Methylicorpusculum oleiharenae: one gene and its partner. The protein of the gene in region 2 binds, or shares a complex with, the protein of the main gene of each other region. Links are inferred from orthologs where the notes say so. Each region holds a gene or a part of one and is shown on either strand. Other genes may lie near its edges. The genes, in order: secY and secA.

Region 1 (11,649 bases), 1.2 Mb from region 2 along the record:
ATAAGAAGGAATATTAATCAATTTTTGATTAATCATAATTGATTTATGGCTTACCAATTGACGCGCCTCAGCTCTAGTTGACGCGAATCCCATTCTATAAACAACGTTATCCAATCTTGATTCCAAAAGACTTAATAGGTTTTCACCGGTTGCACCTTTTTTCATATCTGCAACCTTGTAATAATTTCTAAATTGCTTTTCGAGCAATCCATAAATTCTTTTCAGCCTTTGCTTAGCTCTAAGCTGGTTTGCATAATCAGAAGTTCTGGTTCTTTTTGTACCGTGCTGACCAGGACGTTGATCTAATTTGCATTTGTTTTCCAACGATTTTCCTCTGCTTTTCAACAGAAGATCTGCACCTTCTCGGCGGCTTAGCTTGCATGTAGGCCCTAAATACCTTGCCATAAATTACTACTCCAAATCTTATACGCGACGCTTTTTGGGGGGGCGACAGCCATTGTGCGGTATTGGCGTCACATCAACAATGTTACTTATCTTAAAACCTAGATTACTTAATGAACGAACAGCCGACTCTCTTCCTGGGCCTGGTCCTTTTATCATTACATCGAGATTTTTCATTCCATATTCTAAAGCAACTGATCCAGCTTTCTCTGCTGCTACTTGAGCCGCGAAAGGAGTACTTTTTCTAGACCCCCTAAAACCAGATCCACCAGATGTTGCCCAAGATAGAGCATTCCCTTTTCTATCAGTTATAGTAATTATTGTGTTATTGAACGAAGCATGCACATGCGCAATACCATCAGCAACTTCTTTCTTAATGCGCTTTTTAGCACGATTTGGACTAGCCATTTATAAAACCTCTTAGGAATATCTTATTTTCTTATTGGCTTACGTGGACCTTTCCTAGTCCTCGCGTTCGTTCTGGTTCTTTGCCCTCTCAAAGGCAAACCTCTTCTATGCCGGATACCACGAAAGCAACCAAGATCCATCAATCGCTTAATATTCATTGAAACTTCACGACGTAGATCACCTTCCACTGTCATCTTTGAGATAACATCTCTAACAGTTTCAAGCTGTTCTTCGGTGAGTTCTTTTATTTTTAACGATGGTAAGATCCCCACCTCTTTACAAATATTATTAGCTGTTTGACGACCAATTCCATAAATAGCTGTTAATGCTATTTCTGCATGCTTATGGTCTGGTACATTTATTCCGGCAATACGCGCCATTTAGATACTCCCCTGAGTAATCACACTAAAGTTAAGCGCCGAATAGTAACATTGTCTGACTTTTGGCGCAACATATATTATCCTTGTCTTTGTTTGTGACGTCCGTCCTCACAGATGACACGAACAACACCATTTCTACGTATAATCTTGCACTTTCTACAAATCTTTTTAATTGATGCTCGTACTTTCATTTTTTACTCCAAATCATTTATCTTTTTAAATTTGCTTTTTTCATTAACCCTTCATATTGCTGCGACATTAAGTGTGTCTGCATCTGGGAAATGAAATCCATTACTACAACAACAATGATCAGTAAAGAAGTGCCACCAAAATAGAAAGGTACGTTCCAATACACAATTAAAAACTCGGGCAACAAACAAACTCCGGTTATATAGAAAGCACCAATCAAGGTTAAACGAGTCATCACTTTGTCGATGTAGATGCTTGTCTGAATTCCCGGACGGATACCTGGCAGGTAAGCGCCTGACTTTTTGAGATTATCAGCAGTTTCTTTAGAATTGAAAACTAATGCTGTATAAAAAAAGCAGAAGAATATTATAGCTGTAGCATAAAGCAGTACATAAACCGGTTGACCAGGTGATAACATAGTCGCTATATCCTTTAACCAGTTAAAACCTTCAGCATTTCCAAACCAACCTGCGACTGTTGCAGGAAACAGGATTATACTCGATGCAAATATTGGAGGAATGACACCCGCCATATTTAACTTAAGTGGCAGAAAACTGCTTTGCCCTGCATACATCCGCCTTCCTTGCTGCCTTTTGGGATAATTGATAATTATCCTTCGCTGCCCTCGCTCTACGAAAACAACCAAAGCAGTAACTGCAATAGCCAGAAGAAATAAAAGAATAATGAAAGCACCATTCATTTCGCCTGTTCTTGCCAACTCCAAAGTACCGCCAATTGCAGAAGGTAAACCAGATACGATACCTGCGAAGATAATCAGTGAAATTCCGTTTCCAATACCTCTTTCGGTTACCTGTTCACCTAGCCACATCAAGAAGATTGTTCCCGTTACCAGCGTAATTGCAGTAATCATGGTAAAGCTCATGCCTGGAGAAATAACAACAGGCAATCCACCAGCAGTTTGGTTCTGCAAAGCTAAGGAAATACCTATAGATTGAAATGTTGCTAAAACAACGGTTCCGTAACGGGTATATTGAGATATTCTTTTTCTTCCTGATTCGCCTTCTTTTTTTAACTGCTCCATTGCAGGTATGACAACCGTCATCAATTGCATGATAATCGATGCAGAAATGTAAGGCATAATACCTAAAGCAAAAATACTTAAACGCATCAAGGCACCACCTGAAAACATGTTAAACATGTCCAAAATGGATCCGCTCTGCTGTTCAAACATAAGGGCCAGTGCTTTTGGATCAATGCCTGGTACTGGTATGTGCGCACCTACTCTATAAACAAACAAAGCGCCCAGTACAAAAAGCAATCTAGATTTAAGCTCAGAGTTTGAACCTGTTTTATCCGCCATTTGAGCCCTTGATGTATTCACTTATACCTCAACTTTTCCGCCAACTGCAGTTATTAATTGCGCTGCACCTGCTGTAACCTTTATGCCCACTACAGTTACGGCCTTTTCAATTTTGCCTGACAATATTATTTTTGCTGATTTGGTAAATATTGGAACAATATTTTCATCAATCAAAGATTTGAGATCAATTGTTGTAGCAGTCATTGATTCAATTTCGCTTAAACGAACTTCAGCAGTAAATTTCTTTGTACGGGAATTAAAGCCAACTTTAGGAAGACGTCTTTGCAAAGGCATTTGTCCACCTTCGAAACCGACTTTATGGAAGCCGCCACTTCTGGACTTTTGCCCTTTATGACCCCTACCACTTGTCTTACCTAATGTTGAACCAATACCACGACCAACACGCTTTGCTTTTTTGCGGGAACCACTACTCGCTTGAATGGTATTTAGAAACATTTATATTTCCTCAACTTTCAACATGTATGAGACCTTATTAATCATCCCTCGTATTTCAGGAGTATTAATTACTTCGACTGAATGATTAATTTTTCTCAAACCTAGACCTTTTAGACAAGCAAGATGATTAGCCAAACGACCATTCTTACTTTTAATTAATGTGACAAGTAATTTTTTATCAGCCATTGTCTTGTCCTTTTATTTGCTCAACGGATAACCCACGTTTTGCAGCAATATATTTAGGATCATGCATCTTAGTTAAACCGGAAATTGTGGCTCTCACAACATTAATAGGATTGTTCGTTCCTATGCACTTTGCTAATACGTTGTGAATCCCAACTACCTCAAATACCGCTCTCATTGCACCACCAGCAATGATACCTGTACCTTCCGAAGCAGGTTGCATGTAAACTTTTGCAGCGCCAACAGTAGAAGTAATTGGATATTGAAGAGTGTCGCCTTTTAACGATACTTTTCTCATGTTTTTTCTAGCTTGCTCTAGCGACTTTTGTATTGCAATCGGAACTTCACGAGCTTTGCTGACGCCATAGCCAATGCGGCCATCACCATCACCGACAACTGTCAATGCTGCGAAACCAAATACTCTCCCGCCTTTAACAACTTTTGCTACTCGCCTTACGGAAACTAATTTTTCCTGTAAACCGTCTGTACTACCTTGAGATGGTGCTGTTGCCATTTTAATCCCCTAGAACTGTAAACCAGCTGCACGCGCAGCATCTGCCAATGCTTTAACTCGTCCATGATATTTAAAACCTGAACGATCAAATGCTACTACAGTTATGCCGGCTTCAATTGCTTTTAAAGCAATCTGTTTTCCAACTTCTGCTGCCGCTTCTATATTGCCTGTATTTTTTACAGTTGATTTAATTGTATTCTGAGTGGTCGATGCGCTAGCTATCGTAGATTTACCATCCTTACTCAGTACTTGAGCATAAATATGCTGCGAAGACTTGTGTATGGTTAGCCGGTTTGCGCCTGAGCTCTTGATTTTGCAACGCAATTTTAATGCTCGTTTTAAGCGAGATGCTTTCTTATCCATTACTCTACCTTACTTCTTTTTGGCTTCTTTACGCGCTACTTTTTCGTCTGAATATCTTACGCCTTTACCTTTATAGGGCTCAGGTGGACGATATGACCTAATTTCTGCAGCAACCTGACCTACTCTCTGCTTATCATTTCCTTTAATTAGGATTTCGGTTTGAGAAGGCGTTTCTATTGTAATTCCAGCGGGGACAACATAATCTACTGGGTGCGAAAAACCGAGAGAAAGTCCCAACGTCTCGCCCTTTGCCTGGGCCCTATAACCCACACCAACGAGAGTCAGTCTTTTTTCAAAGCCAGCTGAGACACCAGTAACCATATTGTTTACTATTGCTCGAGTTGTTCCTGCTTGAGCCTGTGCAATTTTATTTTCTTTGTTCCATTCTATTTGGACCAGATTATCAGTCACTTGTAAACTAATAGCTTTATGAAGCTCAAGCGTTAATTCGCCTTTAGCTCCTTTTACTGTAAGAGACTGACCATCTAACTTGATATCTACGCCACTTGGCAATTGAATGGGTGCTTTTGCTATTCTTGACATTGTGATCCCCGATTTAGCAAACAGTGCATACAACTTCGCCGCCATGACCTATCGCTCTAGCAGCTCTATCTGTCATGACACCTTTAGAAGTAGAAACAATCGCGATCCCCAAACCACCAAGTACCTTAGGCAATTCGTCTTTAGATTTATAAATTCTTAGACCAGGCTTGCTAATCCTTTTCACCTGCTCAATTACAGGCACACCGTTATGGTATTTAAGAACAACAGTCATTTCCGTATGACTACCTTTTGTTTCAGTACTATATTCTGTGATATAGCCTTCTTCTTTAAGTACTTTTGCAATGGCAATTTTCAGCTTGGAAGAAGGTAGTTTTACGTATTCTTTTTTAGCAGACTGACCATTTCTTATTCTGGTCAACATATCCGCTATTGGGTCTGTCATACTCATATCTTTAACTCCGATTTCATTCCAAAAGATTTCTACCAGCTTGCCTTTGATAAGCCCGGGACATCACCACGCATGGTTGCTTCACGTAACTTATTTCGGGATAAGCCAAACTTTCTGTAAAAACCATGCGGTCTACCAGTGATGTTACAACGGTTACGTTGTCTTGAGGCACTGGAATCTCTTGGTAATTTTTGCAGCTGGATATGAGCTAACTCTTTTTGTTCATCAGTTGTTTTTGGATCTCTGATGATTTCTCTTAATAACTCTCTTTTTTGGGAATATTTTTTTACAAGCTTAGTGCGCTTGTCTTCCCTCGCAATCATTGATTTTTTAGCCATTTTAGGGTGCCCTTAATTCTTAAATGGAAAGTTAAATAACTTTAACAAGGCCAAACCTTCTTCGTTTGTCTTTGCTGTTGTAGTTATAGTGATATCTAACCCACGTAAAGCGTCAATCTTGTCATAATCAATTTCAGGAAAAATGATTTGTTCCTTGACGCCCATGGAATAGTTTCCTCTTCCATCAAAGCTTTTTGAGCTCATGCCTCTAAAATCTCTAATTCTCGGAATAGAGATACTGATTAATCTGTCCAAAAACTCATACATCCTTGCACTTCTCAATGTAACCTTACAACCAATTGGCATGTCGTCGCGAATCTTAAACCCGGCAATTGATTTTCTAGCTAAGGTTACTATAGGTTTTTGGCCTGAAATTTTTTGCATATCACCAACAGCTGATTGCAATATTTTCTTATCAGCAACAGCTTCGCCTACACCCATATTTAATGTTATTTTTGTAATACGGGGGACTTCCATAACGGACTTATAGTTATATTGCTCCATCAATGCAGGCAATACTTTTTCTTTATATACAGTTTCTAGTCTAGCCATTTTAATGCTCCTTATGCGTCAACAACTTCTTTTGTTGATTTAAAAAACCTGACTTTTTTTCCATCATCTAGAAACTTTAAGCCGATACGATCTGCTTTTTGTGTTGCTGGGTTATACAAACCAATATTGGAAATATGAATTGGCATATCTTTTTCAACGATACCACCGGAAACCCCTGCATTAGGATTACCTTTTTGATGTTTTTTAACTTGATTTACGCCTTCTACCAAAACTTTTTCATTTGAAAGCACTTTAATTACTTTTCCGCGCTTTCCTTTATCTTTTCCGGTACGAACTAAAACTTCATCGCCTTGTTTTATCTTTTGCATTTTGACCCTCTCTTACAAAACTTCAGGAGCTAGTGAAATAATTTTCATAAATTTTTCACCCCTAAGTTCACGAGTTACTGGGCCAAAAATACGGGTACCCAATGGTTGTAATTGGTTATTAAGTATGACAGCAGCGTTGCCATCAAAACGAATAACAGATCCATCTGCTCTTCTAACACCCTTACGGGTACGAACTACCAAAGCATTATAAACTTCACCCTTTTTTACTCTTCCTCTCGGAATTGCATCCTTGACACTGACTTTTATAATGTCTCCAATGTTAGCGTAGCGTCTATGTGAGCCGCCCAGCACTTTGATACACATGACCTTTTTTGCGCCGCTATTATCGGCAACGTCAAGGTTAGTTTGCATCTGAATCATGATTAATTCCCAATTATTTCAGTTATTTCAATTGTATTTATTTGTTCGCACTTTCTAGGATATCAACAAGCATAAACGTCTTTCTTTTTGATATCGGCCTTGATGGAGTAATCGAGACAATATCGCCTTCTTGACACCGGTTAGATTCATCATGTGCTAACAACTTAGTTGATCGCTTTATATATTTTCCATATACAGGATGCTTTACGATCCGCTCAACTAGTACAGTAATTGTCTTATCCATTTTATTACTGACTACTTTCCCACTGAGCGTGCGTACCTTGGTATTTTGCTCTGTCATACTGCTGCACTCGCGCTTTCGTTGATAATTGTTTTAACACGAGCAATTTCGCGTCTTACTCTTTTTATTTCATTAGGTTTAGCTAACTGACCAGTCCCTTTTTGCATTCTTAAATTGAACTGTTCCTTAGACAGTTCAACTAAAACAGCGATCAGATCGTCTTTTGTTTTTTGACGCAATTCACTAGCTTTCATTACATTATCGTCCGAGCGGTAAAAGTTGTCGTTATAGGCAATTTTGCAGAGGCAAGCGCGAAGGCCTCTCTGGCTAATTCTTCAGGCACGCCTTGTATTTCATACAACATTGTACCTGGTCTAATTTGTGCAACCCAATATTCTACACTACCTTTCCCTTTACCCATACGAACTTCTAAAGGTTTTTTTGTAATGGGCTTGTCAGGGAAGATTCTTATCCATATTTTACCGCCACGTTTTACATGACGTGTTATTGCTCTTCTAGCGGCTTCAATTTGACGGGCTGTTAATCTGCCCCTTGATGTCGCTTTTAATCCAAATTCACCAAAGCTAACAGATGAACCGCGAACGGCTATTCCATTATTTCGGCCCTTATGTTGTTTACGAAATTTTGTTCTTTTAGGCTGAAGCATGACTAATTCCCTTCACCTATTTCTTAGGTTCTTGATTAATGGTTGCCTTATGGCTTTCGATATCAAATACTTCACCTTTGAATATCCAGACTTTTATGCCGATTATTCCATAAGTAGTATTGGCTTCTGCCGTGCCATAATCTATATCTGCTCGAAGTGTGTGCAATGGCACCCGGCCTTCTCTATACCACTCGGTACGCGCAATTTCGGCACCGTTCAAACGACCAGCAACGTTGATTTTTATACCTTCAGCGCCCAAGCGCATGGTATTCGTAACGGCTCTTTTCATTGCCCGCCTGTACATAATCCGTTTTTCCAGCTGCTGAGCTATGCTCTCGGCAACCAGTTGAGCATCCAACTCCGGCTTTCTTATTTCTTCAACGTTCAGTTGTACTGGAACACCGATCATTGCAGAAATTTCTTGTCTCAATTTATCGATATCCTCGCCTTTCTTTCCTATCACTATCCCTGGACGTGCAGTATGGACCGTTATGTGAGCATTGCTGGCTGGTCTATTAATTTGAATTCTACTAATAGAAGCATGAGCCAGTTTTTTTCTTAGGAATTCTCTTACCGTCAAATCTTGATGCAGAAATAAAGGGTAATCATGACTATTCGCGTACCATCTGGAATTCCAATCTTTTACAATTCCTAAACGGATACCTGTTGGATGTACCTTTTGTCCCATTTTCGCCTCTATTGGTGTTCTGCAACTTTGATTGTTATATGACAAGTTCTTTTCAATATATGATTAGCTCGTCCTTTAGCTCTGGCTTTGAACCGTTTCATGGTTCGCCCTTCATTTACAAATACTGTTGTCACACGTAGCTCATCTATATCCGCACTATCATTGTGTTCAGCATTTGCGATTGCAGACTCTAGAATTTTTTTAATTATCGCGGCTGCTTTTTTCGTACTGAAAGTCAAAGTTGACAATGCTTTTTCTACGGGTAAACCACGTATCTGATCACCGACTAACCTAGCTTTTTGGGCAGATAATGGCGCATTCTTTAATTTCGCTGAAATTTCCATAATTCGCCCCTACCTTGATTTCTTATCGGCAACATGGCCTTTGTAAGTTCTTGTTGGAGCGAACTCCCCCAACTTATGACCTATCATGTTCTCAGATATCAAGACAGGTACGTGCTGACGCCCGTTATGAATAGCTATTGTCAAGCCAAGCATTTCAGGGACGATCATTGATCTTCTAGACCAAGTTTTAATCGGTTTCCTATTATTTGTCTTTACGGCATCTTCTACTTTATTATGAAGATGATGATCTATAAAAGGACCTTTTTTAATTGAACGTGGCACGCTAATTCCTCTCTATTTCTGCTTACGGCGTCTGACAATCATATTGTCTGTACGTTTGTTTTTTCTTGTTTTGTAACCCTTGGTCGGTGTTCCCCATGGTGAAACAGGGTGCCTACCGCCTGATGTTCTTCCTTCACCACCACCATGCGGGTGATCTACAGGGTTCATTGCAACACCACGAACAGTTGGCCTTACACCTCTCCAGCGCTTGGCACCGGCTTTACCTAGCGAAGTCAGGTTATGTTCCGAATTTGAAACCTCACCGACTACAGCTCTGCAATCAGCCATTATTTTTCGCATTTCTCCGGATCTTAATCTCACCGTTACATGCGCACCATCTCTAGCTACCAATTGTGCAGATGCACCAGCGCTTCTGGCTATCTGAGCACCTTTTCCAGGTTTTAGCTCCAAGCAGTGAATGGTTGTACCTAAAGGCATGTTACGCAATGGCATACAATTACCGGGCTTGACTGCTGTCGTTTCAGCTGAAAGCACCTCTTGCCCTACAGTCATCCCCTTAGGCGCGATAATATATCTTCTTTCTCCATCCTTAAACAGGATTAAAGCTATATTTGCTGTTCTATTGGGATCGTACTCAAGACGCTCAACAACACCAGGTATATCAGATTTATTTCTTTTGAAATCAATAATTCGGTAGTGGTGTTTATGACCTCCACCGACATGACGTGTTGTTATACGCCCCTGATTATTACGTCCACCGTTCTTGCTGTTTTTATCTAGCAATGGAGCGAATGGCTTACCTTTATGTAATTCATCGTTCTTGACACGTACTACAAACCTAGATCCAGCTGATGTAGGTTTTGATTTTACAATAGCCATGTTTTCTACCGTTTCCTATTGATCTTTAATTCTTAAACTTTATTAAGCAGCAGAGAAATCTATGTCATGACCTTCTTTAAGCTTTACATAAGCTTTTTTCCAGTCTGAACGCTTTCCTAAAATCTGTCCAAATCTTTTACTTTTACCTTTAACATTCAAGACTCTGACAGAATCAACCTGAACCTGAAACATCAGTTCTACAGCTTTCTTGATTTGTGTCTTTGTCGCATTCTTTTGAACTTTAAACGCAAACTGTTTATTTGATTCAGCCGCTACCGTACTTTTCTCGGAAATAATCGGTGCCTGCAGCACGCTTGCTAGAGTGTAATTCAACATACTCATGCTAATCTCTCTTCTAATTGTTGTAAGGCTTTAGAAGTAATAATCACTTTATCTGCAGCTATCAAAGAAACAGGATTTATATTCTCAGATGAAATCACATTAACGTTGGGAATATTTCTTGCTGACAAAGCCAAGTTGAAATCGATCTCATCGGTAATGATCAAAATTTTTCTGCAATCCAAGTCTTTAAGTTTTGCGACTAATTCTTTGGTTTTTGGCGTTGTAGGCAAAATATCATTACTTACAACCAATCGATTTTGTCTTATAAGTTCTGACAAAATACTTCTGACTCCGACCCGAAACATTTTTCTATTAAGTTTCTGATCAAAAGAACGCGGTTTTGCAGCAAATGTAACACCACCAGTTCTCCATATAGGACTTCTTGTTGTGCCCGATCTCGCTCTGCCTGTTCCTTTTTGACGCCAAGGTTTTGCTCCTCCACCGCTTACTTCGGCACGAGTTTTCTGAGCTTTGGTACCTTGTCTAGCGCCTGCCAAGTATTTTGTTATTAACTGATGAACTAATGTTTCGTTATATTCCTGACCGAATATAGCTTCAGTTACTTCTACTGAACCTGCTGAATCCTGATTATTTAATGCTGGTATATTTAAAGCCATGTTTTAAACCTTATTACGCTTTTTGACAGCGGGAGTAATTATTACATCCCCACCTTTTGCGCCAGGAACCGCACCCTTGACCAAGATAAGATTTCTTTCTTTGTCAATTTTATGAATCTTCAGATTATCAACGGTCCGCGTGACTGCTCCCATTTGACCTGCCATTTTTTTCCCTTTGAATACTCGTCCGGGAGTTTGGTTTTGGCCAATAGATCCTAATACTCTGTGCGATAAGGAGTTACCGTGAGTTGCATCCTGCATGCTGAAGTTATAACGCTTTACACCTCCGGCAAAGCCTTTACCAATACTGGTTCCTTGAACATTGATAAACTGTCCTTCCGAAAAAATATCAACTGGTAATTCAGCACCAACAGAGAAATCTTCACCTTCTCCGTCATCTAGTCTAAATTCCCAGAGTCCTCTGCCAGCTACCATATTTGCAGCAGCATAATGACCTGAAAGGGGCTTTGATACCCTAGATGATTTTTTTTCACCAGCAGTTACCTGAATTGCACGGTACCCGTCTTTCTCTACATTTTTTATTTGGGCAATGCGGTTAGAATCTATTTGAAGTACAGTTACCGGAACTGAAGTACCGTCTTCACAAAATATTCTGGTCATACCACATTTACGACCAACAAGACCTATTGACATTTGCCAATTCCTCTACTTTCTAATTCAATTTAATCTGAACGTCTACACCGGCTGCTAAATCCAGCTTCATCAGAGCGTCAACGGTTTTTTCTGTTGGTTCAACTATGTCTAATAACCGTTTATAGGTTCTTAATTCATACTGATCCCGGGCATCTTTATTGACATGGGGAGATATCAAAATTGTAAAACGTTCTTTTTTAGTAGGC
Region 2 (12,568 bases):
AAGCCCGGCATTAGCGCATTAAATAGAACTGCAATTGGGCGACAAAGCTGAAGATGCGCCTTCTTCATCCAGATGACGAACCATTAACTGATCAATGGTGCAACGGGCGTCAATTTCCAGATTTCACGGTTATAGTCACTGATTGTCCGGTCCGTCGAGAACTTTCCGCTGGACGCACAATTCAGAATACTCATTCTAGTCCAGTTATCTTTATCCAGATAAGCAATTTCCGCCCGATTTTGAGCATCGACATAACTGCGAAAATCGGCAACGGTCATCCACGGATCGTTAGAACTCCTGATAGAATTAACCACATCGTCAAAAATGCCGGGCTCAAGCAAACTAAAATGGCCGCACTCAATGAGCTTGATGACTCTCTTCAAGTCTTCATCCTGCTCAATAATCGATAGAGGATCATAATGCGAGCGCAGTTCCTCTACCTGACCTTCGGTCAAACCGAATAAAAAGAAGTTATCATCACCGACCTCTTCTCTTATTTCTATATTAGCCCCGTCCAGAGTGCCTATAGTGAGCGCTCCATTCATCATGAATTTCATGTTGCCGGTACCAGACGCTTCCTTTCCTGCCGTGGAAATCTGTTCCGATAAGTCCGCACCGGGGCATATTTTTTCCATCGCCGACACACGGTAGTTAGGCAAAAAAACCAGCTTTAATTTATCGCCCACATCAGGGTCGTTATTGATGACATCAGCAACGTTATTGATAAATTTAATGGTTTTTTTGGCCATGTAATAGCCAGGTGCCGCTTTTCCGCCAATAAGTACACAGCGATTTGTCCAGTTTTTGGTTTCTCCTCGCTTGATCCGGTCATACAGATGGATAACATGCAACACATTGAGCAGTTGACGTTTGTACTCGTGAATGCGCTTAACCTGAACATCAAATAAGGCATCCGTGCTTAAATCAACGCCCATTTCGGTTCTTTTATATTCAACCAGCTTACTTTTGCATTCTTGCTTGATGTTGTACCATTTTTCTCTGAATTTCGGATCGTCTGCATAGGGCTTGAGCTTTTCAAGCTGCGACAAATCAGTCAACCAGCCATCACCAATGGTTTCGGAAATCAACTTAGCCAAATCCGGATTACAAGCCGCCAACCAGCGCCTTGGGGTCACGCCATTGGTTTTGTTGTTGAACTTATGAGGCCATAGTTCGTAGAAATCCCTGAAAAGCCCTTCCTGTAGCAGCTTTGAATGAAGTTCCGCCACGCCGTTAACAGAATAGCAGCCCACTATTGCCAAGTATGCCATTCTGACCTGTTTTTCATTACCTTCCTCAATCAATGACATCCGTCTCATACGATCATGATCACCAGGCCAATGCACTGAAACTTCTGCTATAAAATGAGAATTGATTTCGTAAATGATTTCCAGCAAACGAGGCAATAAACTTTCGAACAAATTAACAGACCAACGCTCCAGAGCCTCCGGCAGCAGCGTATGGTTGGTATAAGCCATCGTATTTCTGGTAATTTTCCAGGCATGATCCCAATCCAAACCATGAATATCGATCAACAGACGCATTAACTCGGCAACCGCGATACTGGGATGAGTGTCGTTAAGCTGGAAGCAGTTTTTTTCTGCAAATTGAGAAAAATCGTTGCCATGCCGCCCTACCCAATTGGCAATGACATCCTGCAAGCTGGCCGAAGCCAGAAGATATTGCTGGCGCAATCGAAGAGCTTTGCCGTTTTCATTGGCATCGTTCGGATAGAGCACCATGGTAATGTTTTCTGCAGTATTTTTTGCCGCAACCGATTCAGCATAATCCCCTGCATTAAATTCCTGCAAGTCAAATTCTTCAGTTGCCGTCGCTTTCCATAAGCGCAAGGTATTGACAGTACCATTTTTGTAACCGGGAATCGGAGTATCAAAAGGCACCGCAAGCACATCGTGCGTATCTATCCAGCAGACCCTCTTTTTTCCGCGCTCATCGATATGAGATTCGGTGTGCCCGCCAAACTTGATTCTATGAGCATATTCAGGTCTTTCTATCTCCCAAATATTGCCATTGCGTAACCAATGGTCCGGTTTTTCAACTTGCTCACCATTGACCAGCGTCTGGCTGAACATGCCGTATTCATAGCGCAAACCATAACCTGTCACCGGCAATTGAAGTGTCGCGCAACTGTCAATGAAACAAGCGGCTAATCGCCCGAGACCACCATTGCCCAAGCCCGCATCAGGCTCGCTGTCAATGAGTTCTTCGATTTCCAGACCGAGCTCGTACATTGCACTTTTTGCAACATCGGTAACGCCCAAATTTAGCATTGCGTTGCTGAGCGTGCGCCCCATCAAAAATTCCATCGACAAATAAAATGCTCTTTTGCAATCTTCCTTTTTATAAGCGTTGTACGTCGCTTTCCACCGCTCAATGAGACGGTCACTGATCGCCAGAGCTAACGCTTCATAAGCATAATAGGGAGATCTGCAGTTTTCGTCGCGACCTAAACGATGGCCATAGTACCTCTTGAAATCTGCTACCAGATGATTGCTCTCTAATCCTAAAGGTGAAAGCTTGGTAATATTAGCTGCCGGTTTACTGCTTGTGAATTTTTTGGAATGCATAGTTGAACCACTTGATTTAAAAAAAATTCTACTCGGGTTATTAACGCGTCATGGCCTAAAACAGCTTGTCTGCAATGTAATGTTGGGAAGCTAGTTTTGTAACTTCCCACCCATTCGTTTTTCATTGCAGGCTTTTGGAAATTAAGGCCGTACCCAAATTCTATCGAATAACATGATTATTACAGCAAGCGCAGGTATAGCAGCAAAGCAGTATTGTTTTTACTTGAAATTAACTTATCTGACCATGGCACTGCTTATATTTTTTTCCGGAACCGCAGGGACAAGGATCATTCCTTCCAACTTTTTTTCCATCACGGACAAAAGGCTGCTCGGCATCTGCCTCACCCGTCACATCCGCATCATGCTCGATCGCCTGAACAAATGACTCGGCTTCAGCATGTTCAAAATGCAACTCTTGAGGCTCCTGACGCTGCTCATCAATTGCCCGAACATCCTCTTCCTCTTGCACCTGAACTTTCGCAAGAATCCCAACGACTTCATACTTTATGTGGTCCAGAAGAGCCGTAAACATATCAAACGATTCACGTTTATATTCCTGCTTCGGATCTTTTTGCGCATAGCCTCTAAAATGAATACCCTGACGAAGATGATCCATTGCAGCAAGATGTTCTTTCCAGCTGTTATCCAACACCTGCATCATGACCGATTTTTCGAAGTGCCTTAGCACGTCAGGCGCAATTCTCTCTTCTTTTTGTTTATAAGACTGCTCAACCAGTTCGACAATGCGGTCTCTTAATATTGCTTCATGCAATTTTTTATCGTCGGCAAGCATTTGCCGAACTGGAATTTCCACATTGAACTCCTGATGTAAATGCTCTTCTAACCCTTTGGTATTCCATTGCTCTTCCATGGTTTTTGGAGGGATATACTGAGTAATCACATTGTTGACCACATCTTTTCTGATCTGCGTGATGATGTCGGAAATATCTTCTGCCGCCATCAACTCATTACGTTGCGCATAAACAACCTTCCGCTGATCATTCGCCACGTCATCGTAAGTCAATATTTGTTTGCGAATATCAAAATTTCGGTTTTCCACTTTTTGCTGGGCGCTTTCAATCGAGCGGGTTACCCAGGGATGCTCAATCGCCTCGCCATGTCCCATGCCCAGTTTTTGCATCAACGATGCCACGCGATCCGAAGCGAAAATACGCATCAAAGGATCTTCCAAGGACAGATAAAAACGTGTTGAACCCGGGTCACCCTGGCGTCCGGAGCGGCCTCTTAACTGATTATCGACCCGGCGGGATTCGTGCCGTTCTGAACCGATGACATGAAGCCCTCCGCTATCCAGCACAAGCTGGTGTCTATCCAGCCAAGCTCCACGGACTTTTTGTATCTCTTCTTCGCTTGTTCCCTCAGGCAATGCTTTCAATTCTTCGTCCAGGTTTCCCCCCAGCACGATATCCGTTCCCCTACCCGCCATATTGGTGGCTATAGTTACAGCTCCGGGCATACCGGCTTGGGCGATAATATGCGCCTCGCGTTCATGCTGCTTGGCATTGAGCACTTCATGCTTGATTTTTTGCTGAGTCAGCAATCTGGATATAATTTCGGAATTTTCAATTGACGTGGTACCCACTAAAACCGGCTGCCCACGCTCAACGCATTGTTTAATATCTTCGACAATGGCCTGATATTTTTCTATAGCCGTCAGATAGACCAAATCACCCAGATCTTTTCTGATCATCGGCCTATGGGTAGGAATCACAACCACTTCCAGACCGTATATACTATTTAATTCAAATGCCTCCGTATCTGCAGTACCGGTCATACCGGACAGCTTTTCATAAAGCCTGAAATAATTTTGAAAGGTGATGGAGGCCAAAGTTTGATTTTCGTTTTGAATAGCCACATGCTCTTTTGCTTCTATCGCTTGATGCAAGCCTTCCGACCAGCGTCGCCCAGGCATAACACGCCCGGTAAACTCATCAACAATGACGACCTCATTGTTTGCGACGATATAATCAACATCTTTTTGAAATAAATTGTGTGCTCTCAACGATGCATTCAGATAATGCATGAGCCTGATATTAGCAGCGTCATACAAACTTCCACCTTCCGCCATCAAACCATGCTCTATCATTAACCGCTCGACCCGTTCATGACCTTCTTCAGTCAAATAAACCTGTCTGGTTTTCTCATCGACAGAAAAATCGCCCGGCTCGTCTTCTTTTTCCTGTTTGGTAAGGAAAGGAACAATTTCGTTCGCTTTCATATAAACTTCGGTACTGCCTTCTGTCGGCCCGGAAATGATTAACGGGGTTCTTGCCTCGTCAATCAGAATGGAGTCCACCTCATCGACAATCGCAAATGCCAGCTCACGCTGAACTTTTTGGGCCATGCTGAACGCCATATTGTCGCGCAGATAGTCAAACCCGAATTCATTGTTTGTTCCATAGGTAATGTCGGAAGCATAAGCGGTACGACGCTCACGGCTATCCATTTGGCTCACAATAACCCCAGTTGTCAAGCCGAGAAAACCGTACAACTTGCCCATCCAATCCGCATCACGAGCCGCCAAATAATCGTTAACGGTAACGACATGTACGCCCTTCCCCGGCAAGGCATTAAGATAAGCCGCCAGCGTTGCCATCAATGTTTTACCTTCTCCGGTCTTCATTTCGGCAATTTTGCCGTCATTCAGTACCATACCGCCGATCAACTGAACATCGAAGTGACGCATTCCAAATACCCGGGAAGACGCCTCTCTGACAGTAGCAAAAGCTTCAGGAATCAAATCATCTATTGTTTCGCCTTTTTCCAGACGATCACGGAACTCCAGCGTTTTTGCTTTTAGTTCCTCGTCGGATAATCTTTCATAATCGGCCGCCAGCGCATTGATTTTTTTTACCAGCTTCCTTTTTTTCTTGATCAAGCGATCATTTCGACTGCCTATTACAATTTTAACCAGATTACCCAGCATGCTTTTTTCCGATGTGATTTGTGAGATTGCATTTTCAAATAGCGCCGATTATATAACGAGTGGCCCTTTTTTTACAGTTAAAAACAACCCTGGCAAACTGATATCGATACTGTACAGACAGTAGAATTTCCGAAATTACAAATAAACACACTTTCCGGTTCGACACCTCAGAGGCCAATTACTGCCACGGGTACATTAGAGAGAACCACCCAATATGGCGCATGTGGCATGATCAATAGCCACAAAAGGCACGAAAAATAGGATTGGGTGGATTGCGGATTTTAAGCGGATTCATCAAGAACGGATGAGAAATGAAATATTAATGCAGTGAGTACCTTGTTTTGAAGACCAAAGGCTGAATTCCTGAAAGCGGCAGGGATGCGGTTAAGTATATTGATTAACGTCAACCGTTATCCACAAGTGACGGCTAAGCAAATAGTTCAAGGGATTTCGTGTATTTTGCAGAAAATGCGTAACATCAGCGATGAATGCCGAAGGGACTTGTTTAAAACATCCGGGAAAAAATTCCCGGATGTTTAAATCTTTGTTTACCAGACAACTCCTTTGAAGAATTGATTTGCATCATTCACTGCCTGTTTTGCCAAGTTTACGGTTCATATTTAAATTACTGGCAATAGTCGCCGTTGCAAACAGTGTGGATGAAATAACAAATTCGCCTGAAACAAAGCCTATTAGACCACTTACAAAAACCGCACCCGTTAATACATCTCGGTAAAAATCACTCATAACTCTATTCCTTTATAAATAATTGAGAAAAAACTACACAAACTTAACTATAGGGATGATTCCAATTCTTTACAATCACACTAGGTATTTATGCATTATTTCCTATCAGTCACCAACAGCTTCTAGAAAGGAATGATCATACTTCGCGCGGTCATGTTTTCGGCTTTTATGGCAAGGCTATTTAGTTCGAGAGCAAGGCGCGGGAACAGGGGTATGGCAAGCTCTGTAACTGCTTTCGCAAAGCTTCCGCTCCTGCTCACGCCCCTTACCTCCATCCATGGAGGCAACGCCGCTATCGGACAAAAGAGCGCGTCAGAAAACCGCAAATGTGGCCGCGCGAAGTAAAGCTATCATTATTTCCATTTAACATAGCTTTTATGTTCTAAAAACCGGTTTCCTGCAGCAAAAAATGAATACTCACCTTTGTAGCTGAATTTTTTCAGCCGATTGCCAGAAGAAATCGGAATAAAACAGTTCGGCCTTTAGCGTTATTAAAGCAATTTAAGAATTTCAGAGGCGGTTAGACCGCTCGAACAAGAGGAATGAGTGTCTTGAAAAGAAAGACTCGCGGATCAATCAGGAAGGATTAACGAGCTTATTATAACTTCCCTGCGCATTTTTAAAAAATGATCCGTAATTTTTAGAGGAAAACTGGCGGGTTATTGCCAGGTGATCAGGAAAAATACTCAATGAGTAGTGATACCCAATCAACCCAGCCAGTAACCGCTGATTAGATAATCGTAACTTCTTCGGCTTGCGGTCCTTTTTGACCTTGAGTCACAACAAATTGGACTTTTTGTCCTTCGTTTAAGGATTTAAATCCTGTTCCCGCTATATTGCGAAAATGAACAAAAACATCGGGTCCTTGCTCTTGTTGAATAAAACCGAAACCTTTGTCCGCATTAAACCATTTAACTGTGCCTGTAGTAGCCATGTGTAACTCCTGAATAAAAAAATGTAACGCTTGAAGCGATGTGCAGCGGGAAATATTGAAATGACTTAATGCAGAACAGAACGAGGACTTAGGGGTACGGAGTACTACAGAAAAAACATCGTAACAGCAAACAATTAAGCTTTATCACTTTCTAGCCGCGGCTATTTTATGCCAAATCAGCTTAAAGTCAATCTATGCACTTGGAAGAATAGAACTTGTCTATCAACAATGTGATTTAATGGATTAAAACAACCCGTTAAATTCAATCAGAACTAATCTGTATCACTCTGTCTTCAGGTCAATGGCTAAATATCACTCGTTTAAAACTCCGCTGGCATTTCCCAATAAAACGCTTGCCGTGATCGCCTTACATGCAAAACAGCAATCGATCATTCTTAACGCCATTCGCGCAAGACTGCCTGATGAACTGACCAGCTCTATAAAATATCTCGCTGTCTCGGGCGGCAAACTCCAGGTTTATACTGACAATGCGGCTAATGCGACAAAACTGAGATTTCATGGCCCCACCTTATTAGATGCTGCCAGCCTGGCAACGCACGCTAAAGTTTTGTCTTTGCAGATACGGATAACAGAAACTTTGCGTCAGGAATACCGTGTCAGAAAGCCAGGACCGAAGCTTCCGTCTATGGCTATTATCAAGGCACTTAGGAATAATCAAGCATCAAAATCGGCTGATCCGCTGGATCAGGCCCTCATGCGCTTGAGTTTGACTTTAGAAAAATTATCTAAAAAACCAGCAGAAAGTTGAAGCGAAGCTGATCCATCGCTTCAACTGATTGAAATACTTATGCAGGCTCGGCAACATCCCCTGCACTGCGCATAAACGAAATGGGGGCATCCTTCTCATCATCGAAAGTTACCATTTCCCACGCATCCTTGTTTTCAAGCAACGTCCGGAGTAATTTATTATTCAGTCCGTGCCCGGATTTATACCCGACAAATTCCCCAATCAGGCTATGCCCCAATAAATACAAATCGCCGATTGCGTCCAAAATTTTATGCTTTACAAACTCATCGGCGTAACGCAAACCGTCTTCGTTAAGGATTTTGTCATCATCGACAACAATGGCGTTATCCAGACTGCCGCCCAAAGCAAGGTTATTCTGCCTGAGCATATCAATATCTTTCATAAAGCCAAAGGTTCTAGCCCGACTCACTTCCTTAACAAAAGTTGTCGAGGAAAAATCCATCACAGCTGTCTTTAAGTGCTCAGCGAAAGCAGGATGTTCAAAATCGATTGTAAACGTGACTTTGAAGCCATTAAAAGGCTCAAATGCGGCCCATTTATCGCCATCCTCGACACGGATGCTGCGTTTTATCCGAAGATATTGTTTCGGAATGTCCTGCTCTTCTACACCGGCCGACTGTAATAAAAAAACAAAGGGCCCGGCACTGCCATCCATGATAGGCACCTCAGCGGCACTCAGATCAATAATAGCGTTATCGATCCCCAAACCTGCAAATGCGGAAAGCAAATGCTCGATAGTAGATATTTTTACACCATCTTGAATGAGAGTCGTTGAAAGGGTGGTTTCTCCAACATTTCCCGGTGACGCAATAATGGTGACGGGCTCGTCCAGATCAACACGACGAAACCTTATACCGGTATTGGGTTCTGCCGGACGCAAAGTCACATAAACCTTATCGCCGGTATGCAGCCCTACACCGGTGGCCCGAATCGTGTTTTTTAAAGTACGCTGTTTGATCATAGATTTCAATAATGCCTAATTTATTGGGGCAGGAAACTGTGGGAGTATATCATATTAGCCAGTCATTCAAACCATCAGACTACAAATGACTTTGATTTTTCGGGCGTTATCCAGCCAGAAAGCGCACATTAAATTTCGGCCATTCGCCAAGACACGTTATCCGCAAAAGAGGTGAAACAGGCGACTGGCAGAATTTTGCAGGCTTAATAATAAATTACCCATTAACTATCAGAATGAGGCCGGTAAATAAATGAATTCGATGTGCTCCATTATGGCTGAGCAGAAGTCCTTCCCCGGCCATCCCTGGCAGTGGAAATTAACTGACATCGATAATAAACAGGCTCGATTAATCCGCTTGACGTCTTAAAAACGCAGGGATGTCCAAATAGTCCATATCGATCTCTTTTTTAGGCTGAGCACCAAAACGCGTCTCACGAAGTTCAGCACGATTTTGTCTTATGACAGTGGGCTTATCCAGCTTTTCATAATTAATTTCGCCCGCCGTCACGGCTTTTACCGCCAACTTGATGTGTGGATGCGCTGCAACGGTTTGTCCGCCCATACCCGTTGCCACGACAGTCACCTTGATCTCGTCACCCAGAGAAGGATCGATGGCTGTTCCGATCTTAATGATGGCGTCTTCCGATCCGAATTCGTGAACAATGTTACCTACTTCATCAAACTCGGCAATCCCCATATCCGCAGCGGTAATGTTGACGAGAATTCCGCGTGCACCTTGCAAGTTGATATCTTCCAGCAAAGGACAGGCGATGGCTTTTTCAGCGGCTTCTCTAGCACGGTTCTCACCTGAGGCCGATCCCGTACCCATAATCGCAGCACCCATACCCGACATAACGGTTCTTACGTCAGCAAAATCGACGTTGATCATACCGGGATGAGTAATTAATTCGGTAATGCCTTGCACCGCATCCAGCAGCACATTGTTGGCCGCATTAAATGCGCTTACCAATGAAATGTTGCTGCCTAAAACCGGCAACAGTTTTTGATTGGGAATCGTGATCAAAGAATCGACATATTTTTCAAGTTCTTTGATACCTTGTTCGGCGACTTCCATTTTCTTTTTGCCTTCGAAATGGAAAGGCTTGGTCACAACTGCAACGGTAAGAATGCCTAATTCTCTGGCTATTTCAGCAATAGTGGGAATGGCTCCAGTACCTGTGCCGCCGCCCATGCCTGCGGTTAAAAAAACCATATCGGCACCCTGAATGACTTCCTTGATTCGCTCTCTGTTTTCCAACGCCGCTTGTTTACCGATATCAGGATTGGTCCCCGCACCCAAACCTTTGGTCAATTCCGCGCCCAATTGAATGATAGTATCCACATTCATTTTTCTTAGTGCTTGGGCATCGGTATTTGCACAGATGAATTGCACACCTTCAATGTGTTTTTCCACCATGTGATTGACTGCATTACCGCCACCGCCGCCGACGCCGATGACTTTTATTACGGCATTTTCAGCACCGATGTCCATTAGTTCATATTTCATAATTGTTCCCCTTGCAAACGTAATAATTCTTAAAAATTACCCTGAAACCATTTTTTCATTTTGGCCAACACGCCGGTGCTATCCGCATCAAAACTGTCAAAGCCACCCCTGTGTTCTTTTCCATATAGCAACAAACCCACACCGGTTGAATGGATCGGATTTCTGATAACATCCGTCAGCCCTGAAACATGCTGAGGAAGTCCCATCCGGACCGGCATATGGAATATCTCTTCCGCTAATTCGATTACCCCTGTTACTTTCGCGCTCCCGCCAGTAATGACAATACCGGCGGCAATCATTTCTTCATACCCGCTTCGCCTTAGCTCAGCTTGAACCAACAACATCAACTCTTCATAACGAGGCTCAATGATTTCCGCCAGATTTTGCACGGATATTTTTCTGGGTGCTCTATCACCAATACTAGGCACCTCAATCAACTGATCAGTATTGGCTAATTGTGTCAGTGCACAAGCATATTTCTGCTTGATTTGTTCTGCATTTTGGGTAGGTGTTCTTAAGGCTACGGCTATATCATTGGTGACTTGATCACCCGCAATCGGAATAACAGCGGTATGCTTGATCGCACCGTGGGAGAAAACAGCAATGTCTGTGGTCCCGCCGCCTATATCAATAAGACAAACGCCCAAATCTTTTTCATCATCGGTCAGAACGGAATTACACGATGCCAGCTGCTCCAGAACGATATCGTCTACTTCCAGCCCACACCGGCGGATACATTTGATAATGTTTTGCGCCGCGCTGACGCTTCCGGTCACCATGTGAACCTTGGCTTCCAAGCGAATGCCTGACATCCCGATAGGTTCTTTGATACCATCCTGCAAATCAATCACAAATTCCTGAGGCAGAATGTGCAAAATTTTCTGATCAGCAGGGATTGCCACTGCTCGAGCAGAATCAATCACTCTGTCAATGTCATATTGAGTCACTTCTTTTTCTTTTATAGCGACAATCCCGTGGGAATTGAGGCTTTTTATGTGACTTCCGGCTATACCCGCAAATACCGAGGTGATTTCGCATCCCGCCATCAGTTCGGCTTCCTCGATCGCTCGACGAATTGACTGCACAGTAGACTCAAGGTTAACCACAACCCCCTTTTTTAAGCCGCGAGAAGGTGTGCAACCGATACCTATAACTTCAATTTCGCCATTCCCGGTATGTTCACCGACGATGGCTGCAACTTTTGATGTTCCAATATCCAGTCCAACTATTAAATTCCTATCTGTTTTTTTTGCCATTTTATTTACTCTTAGAACACCATAATCTGTAGCTGTTAAGGCTGCTGTTGTCCTTCAGCAATCTTCTTCCAGTCTATTTCCGGAACGCCGGGTTTCCATGTAACTGCATAGCCGTTCGGATACCTTAAATCGACTTTTGCAATTGACTCTATTTGATCTTGATTTAATAAACTCAAGGTCTTTAAAAACCGCTGAAAAGTTCTCAGTTGTTCTTTTCCGCCTAGTTGTATTTCCATACCATTCGTTAACACGATCTTCCAGGCCCGCCGTTCGTTAACAATAAACTCTGCCAATCCAAATGAATGATCCGCCAGGGTTGTTCTCAAACCTCTCATGATTTCAAGAAGTTTGGCAGCTTGGCCTTCGGGGCCATGCAATTTGGGAAGATTTTCAAACTGTACCGTATTCGACGGTCTAAATATTTCTCCCCGTATAGATAGCAGACCATTTTCACCCCATCGGGCGACTGCCATTTTTTCGTAGACCTTAATATCAATCGCATCCGGCCATACCCTCTTAACCCTGACATTAGCAATCCACGGCAACTTCATCATAGCCTGCTGTATTGCCAGCATATCGGCACTAAAGATGCCGGTCGTCACCAAAGGCTTAACGGTCTGCTTAAGTTCCTCTTTACTGATGTATTGAAAAACACCTTCAATTCTTACATACCTGATAGGTACCGCATCCGACTGGTAGGTTTTTGCTTTGTCCCAAAAAGTCCATATTAGCCCTATCAATAACAACCCTATGCACACAAACTTGGTGATCTGCATATCACCTCAGTTAAAAGCTGGTTTCAAGAATTCGCCAAACTAACTCAGTGAAACTTATCCCGGCCTGTTTTGCCGCCATAGGT

The links.
Region 1: the proteins of secA (region 2) and secY are in contact, whole or in part, in a crystal structure (PDB 3DIN), measured with the Thermotoga maritima proteins. The link is inferred for Methylicorpusculum oleiharenae from one-to-one orthologs. Residues at the interface, in WP_004082002.1 of Thermotoga maritima: Glu261, Ala262, Arg263, Lys300, Ala301, Arg302, Thr303, Ile304, Ile305, Leu323, Tyr324, Asp325, Pro326, Val329, Ser330, Tyr333, Ile336, Lys340, Phe345, Val349, Glu363, Phe364, Tyr374, Ser375, Gly376, Gly377, Glu393, Ile395, Thr482, Ser483; in WP_004081795.1 of Thermotoga maritima: Glu108, Gly109, Glu110, Glu111, Ala236, Glu237, Arg238, Arg239, Ile240, Thr241, Ile242, Gln243, Tyr244, Ala245, Arg246, Arg247, Val248, Thr249, Gly250, Arg251, Arg252, Val253, Tyr254, Gly256, Ala257, Ser258, Thr259, Tyr260, Leu261, Pro262.

Annotation. Positions count from the first base shown.
Region 1 is NZ_WUTY02000001.1:1,441,959-1,453,607, reverse strand. Bases 550-3,386 are described here. They hold secY (preprotein translocase subunit SecY), read right to left. Parts: upstream 2,701-3,386; coding sequence 1,399-2,700; downstream 550-1,398. Other genes in these bases: rpsE (30S ribosomal protein S5), read right to left, coding at 3,335-3,386; rpmD (50S ribosomal protein L30), read right to left, coding at 3,157-3,342; rplO (50S ribosomal protein L15), read right to left, coding at 2,722-3,156; rpmJ (50S ribosomal protein L36), read right to left, coding at 1,268-1,381; rpsM (30S ribosomal protein S13), read right to left, coding at 834-1,190. Outside these bases: rpsD (30S ribosomal protein S4), read right to left, coding at 1-405; more of rpsK, read right to left, coding at 424-549; more of rpsE, read right to left, coding at 3,387-3,853; rplR (50S ribosomal protein L18), read right to left, coding at 3,863-4,216; rplF (50S ribosomal protein L6), read right to left, coding at 4,226-4,759; rpsH (30S ribosomal protein S8), read right to left, coding at 4,773-5,168; rpsN (30S ribosomal protein S14), read right to left, coding at 5,201-5,506; rplE (50S ribosomal protein L5), read right to left, coding at 5,519-6,058; rplX (50S ribosomal protein L24), read right to left, coding at 6,070-6,387; rplN (50S ribosomal protein L14), read right to left, coding at 6,400-6,768; rpsQ (30S ribosomal protein S17), read right to left, coding at 6,806-7,069; rpmC (50S ribosomal protein L29), read right to left, coding at 7,066-7,263; rplP (50S ribosomal protein L16), read right to left, coding at 7,263-7,676; rpsC (30S ribosomal protein S3), read right to left, coding at 7,693-8,364; rplV (50S ribosomal protein L22), read right to left, coding at 8,373-8,708; rpsS (30S ribosomal protein S19), read right to left, coding at 8,718-8,990; and 5 more genes. UniProt on the Escherichia coli protein: The central subunit of the protein translocation channel SecYEG. Consists of two halves formed by TMs 1-5 and 6-10.
Region 2 is NZ_WUTY02000001.1:271,494-284,061, forward strand. What follows is about bases 2,618-5,881. They hold secA (preprotein translocase subunit SecA), read right to left. Parts: upstream 5,536-5,881; coding sequence 2,818-5,535; downstream 2,618-2,817. In the rest of the region: GO003_RS01320 (glycogen/starch/alpha-glucan phosphorylase), read right to left, coding at 84-2,588; GO003_RS01330 (hypothetical protein), read right to left, coding at 6,118-6,282; GO003_RS01335 (cold-shock protein), read right to left, coding at 7,013-7,216; GO003_RS01340 (DciA family protein), read left to right, coding at 7,518-7,985; lpxC (UDP-3-O-acyl-N-acetylglucosamine deacetylase), read right to left, coding at 8,023-8,946; cell division protein FtsZ, read right to left, coding at 9,293-10,453; cell division protein FtsA, read right to left, coding at 10,483-11,709; GO003_RS01360 (cell division protein FtsQ/DivIB), read right to left, coding at 11,745-12,485; GO003_RS01365 (D-alanine--D-alanine ligase), read right to left, coding at 12,496-12,568. UniProt on the Escherichia coli protein: Required for protein export, interacts with the SecYEG preprotein conducting channel.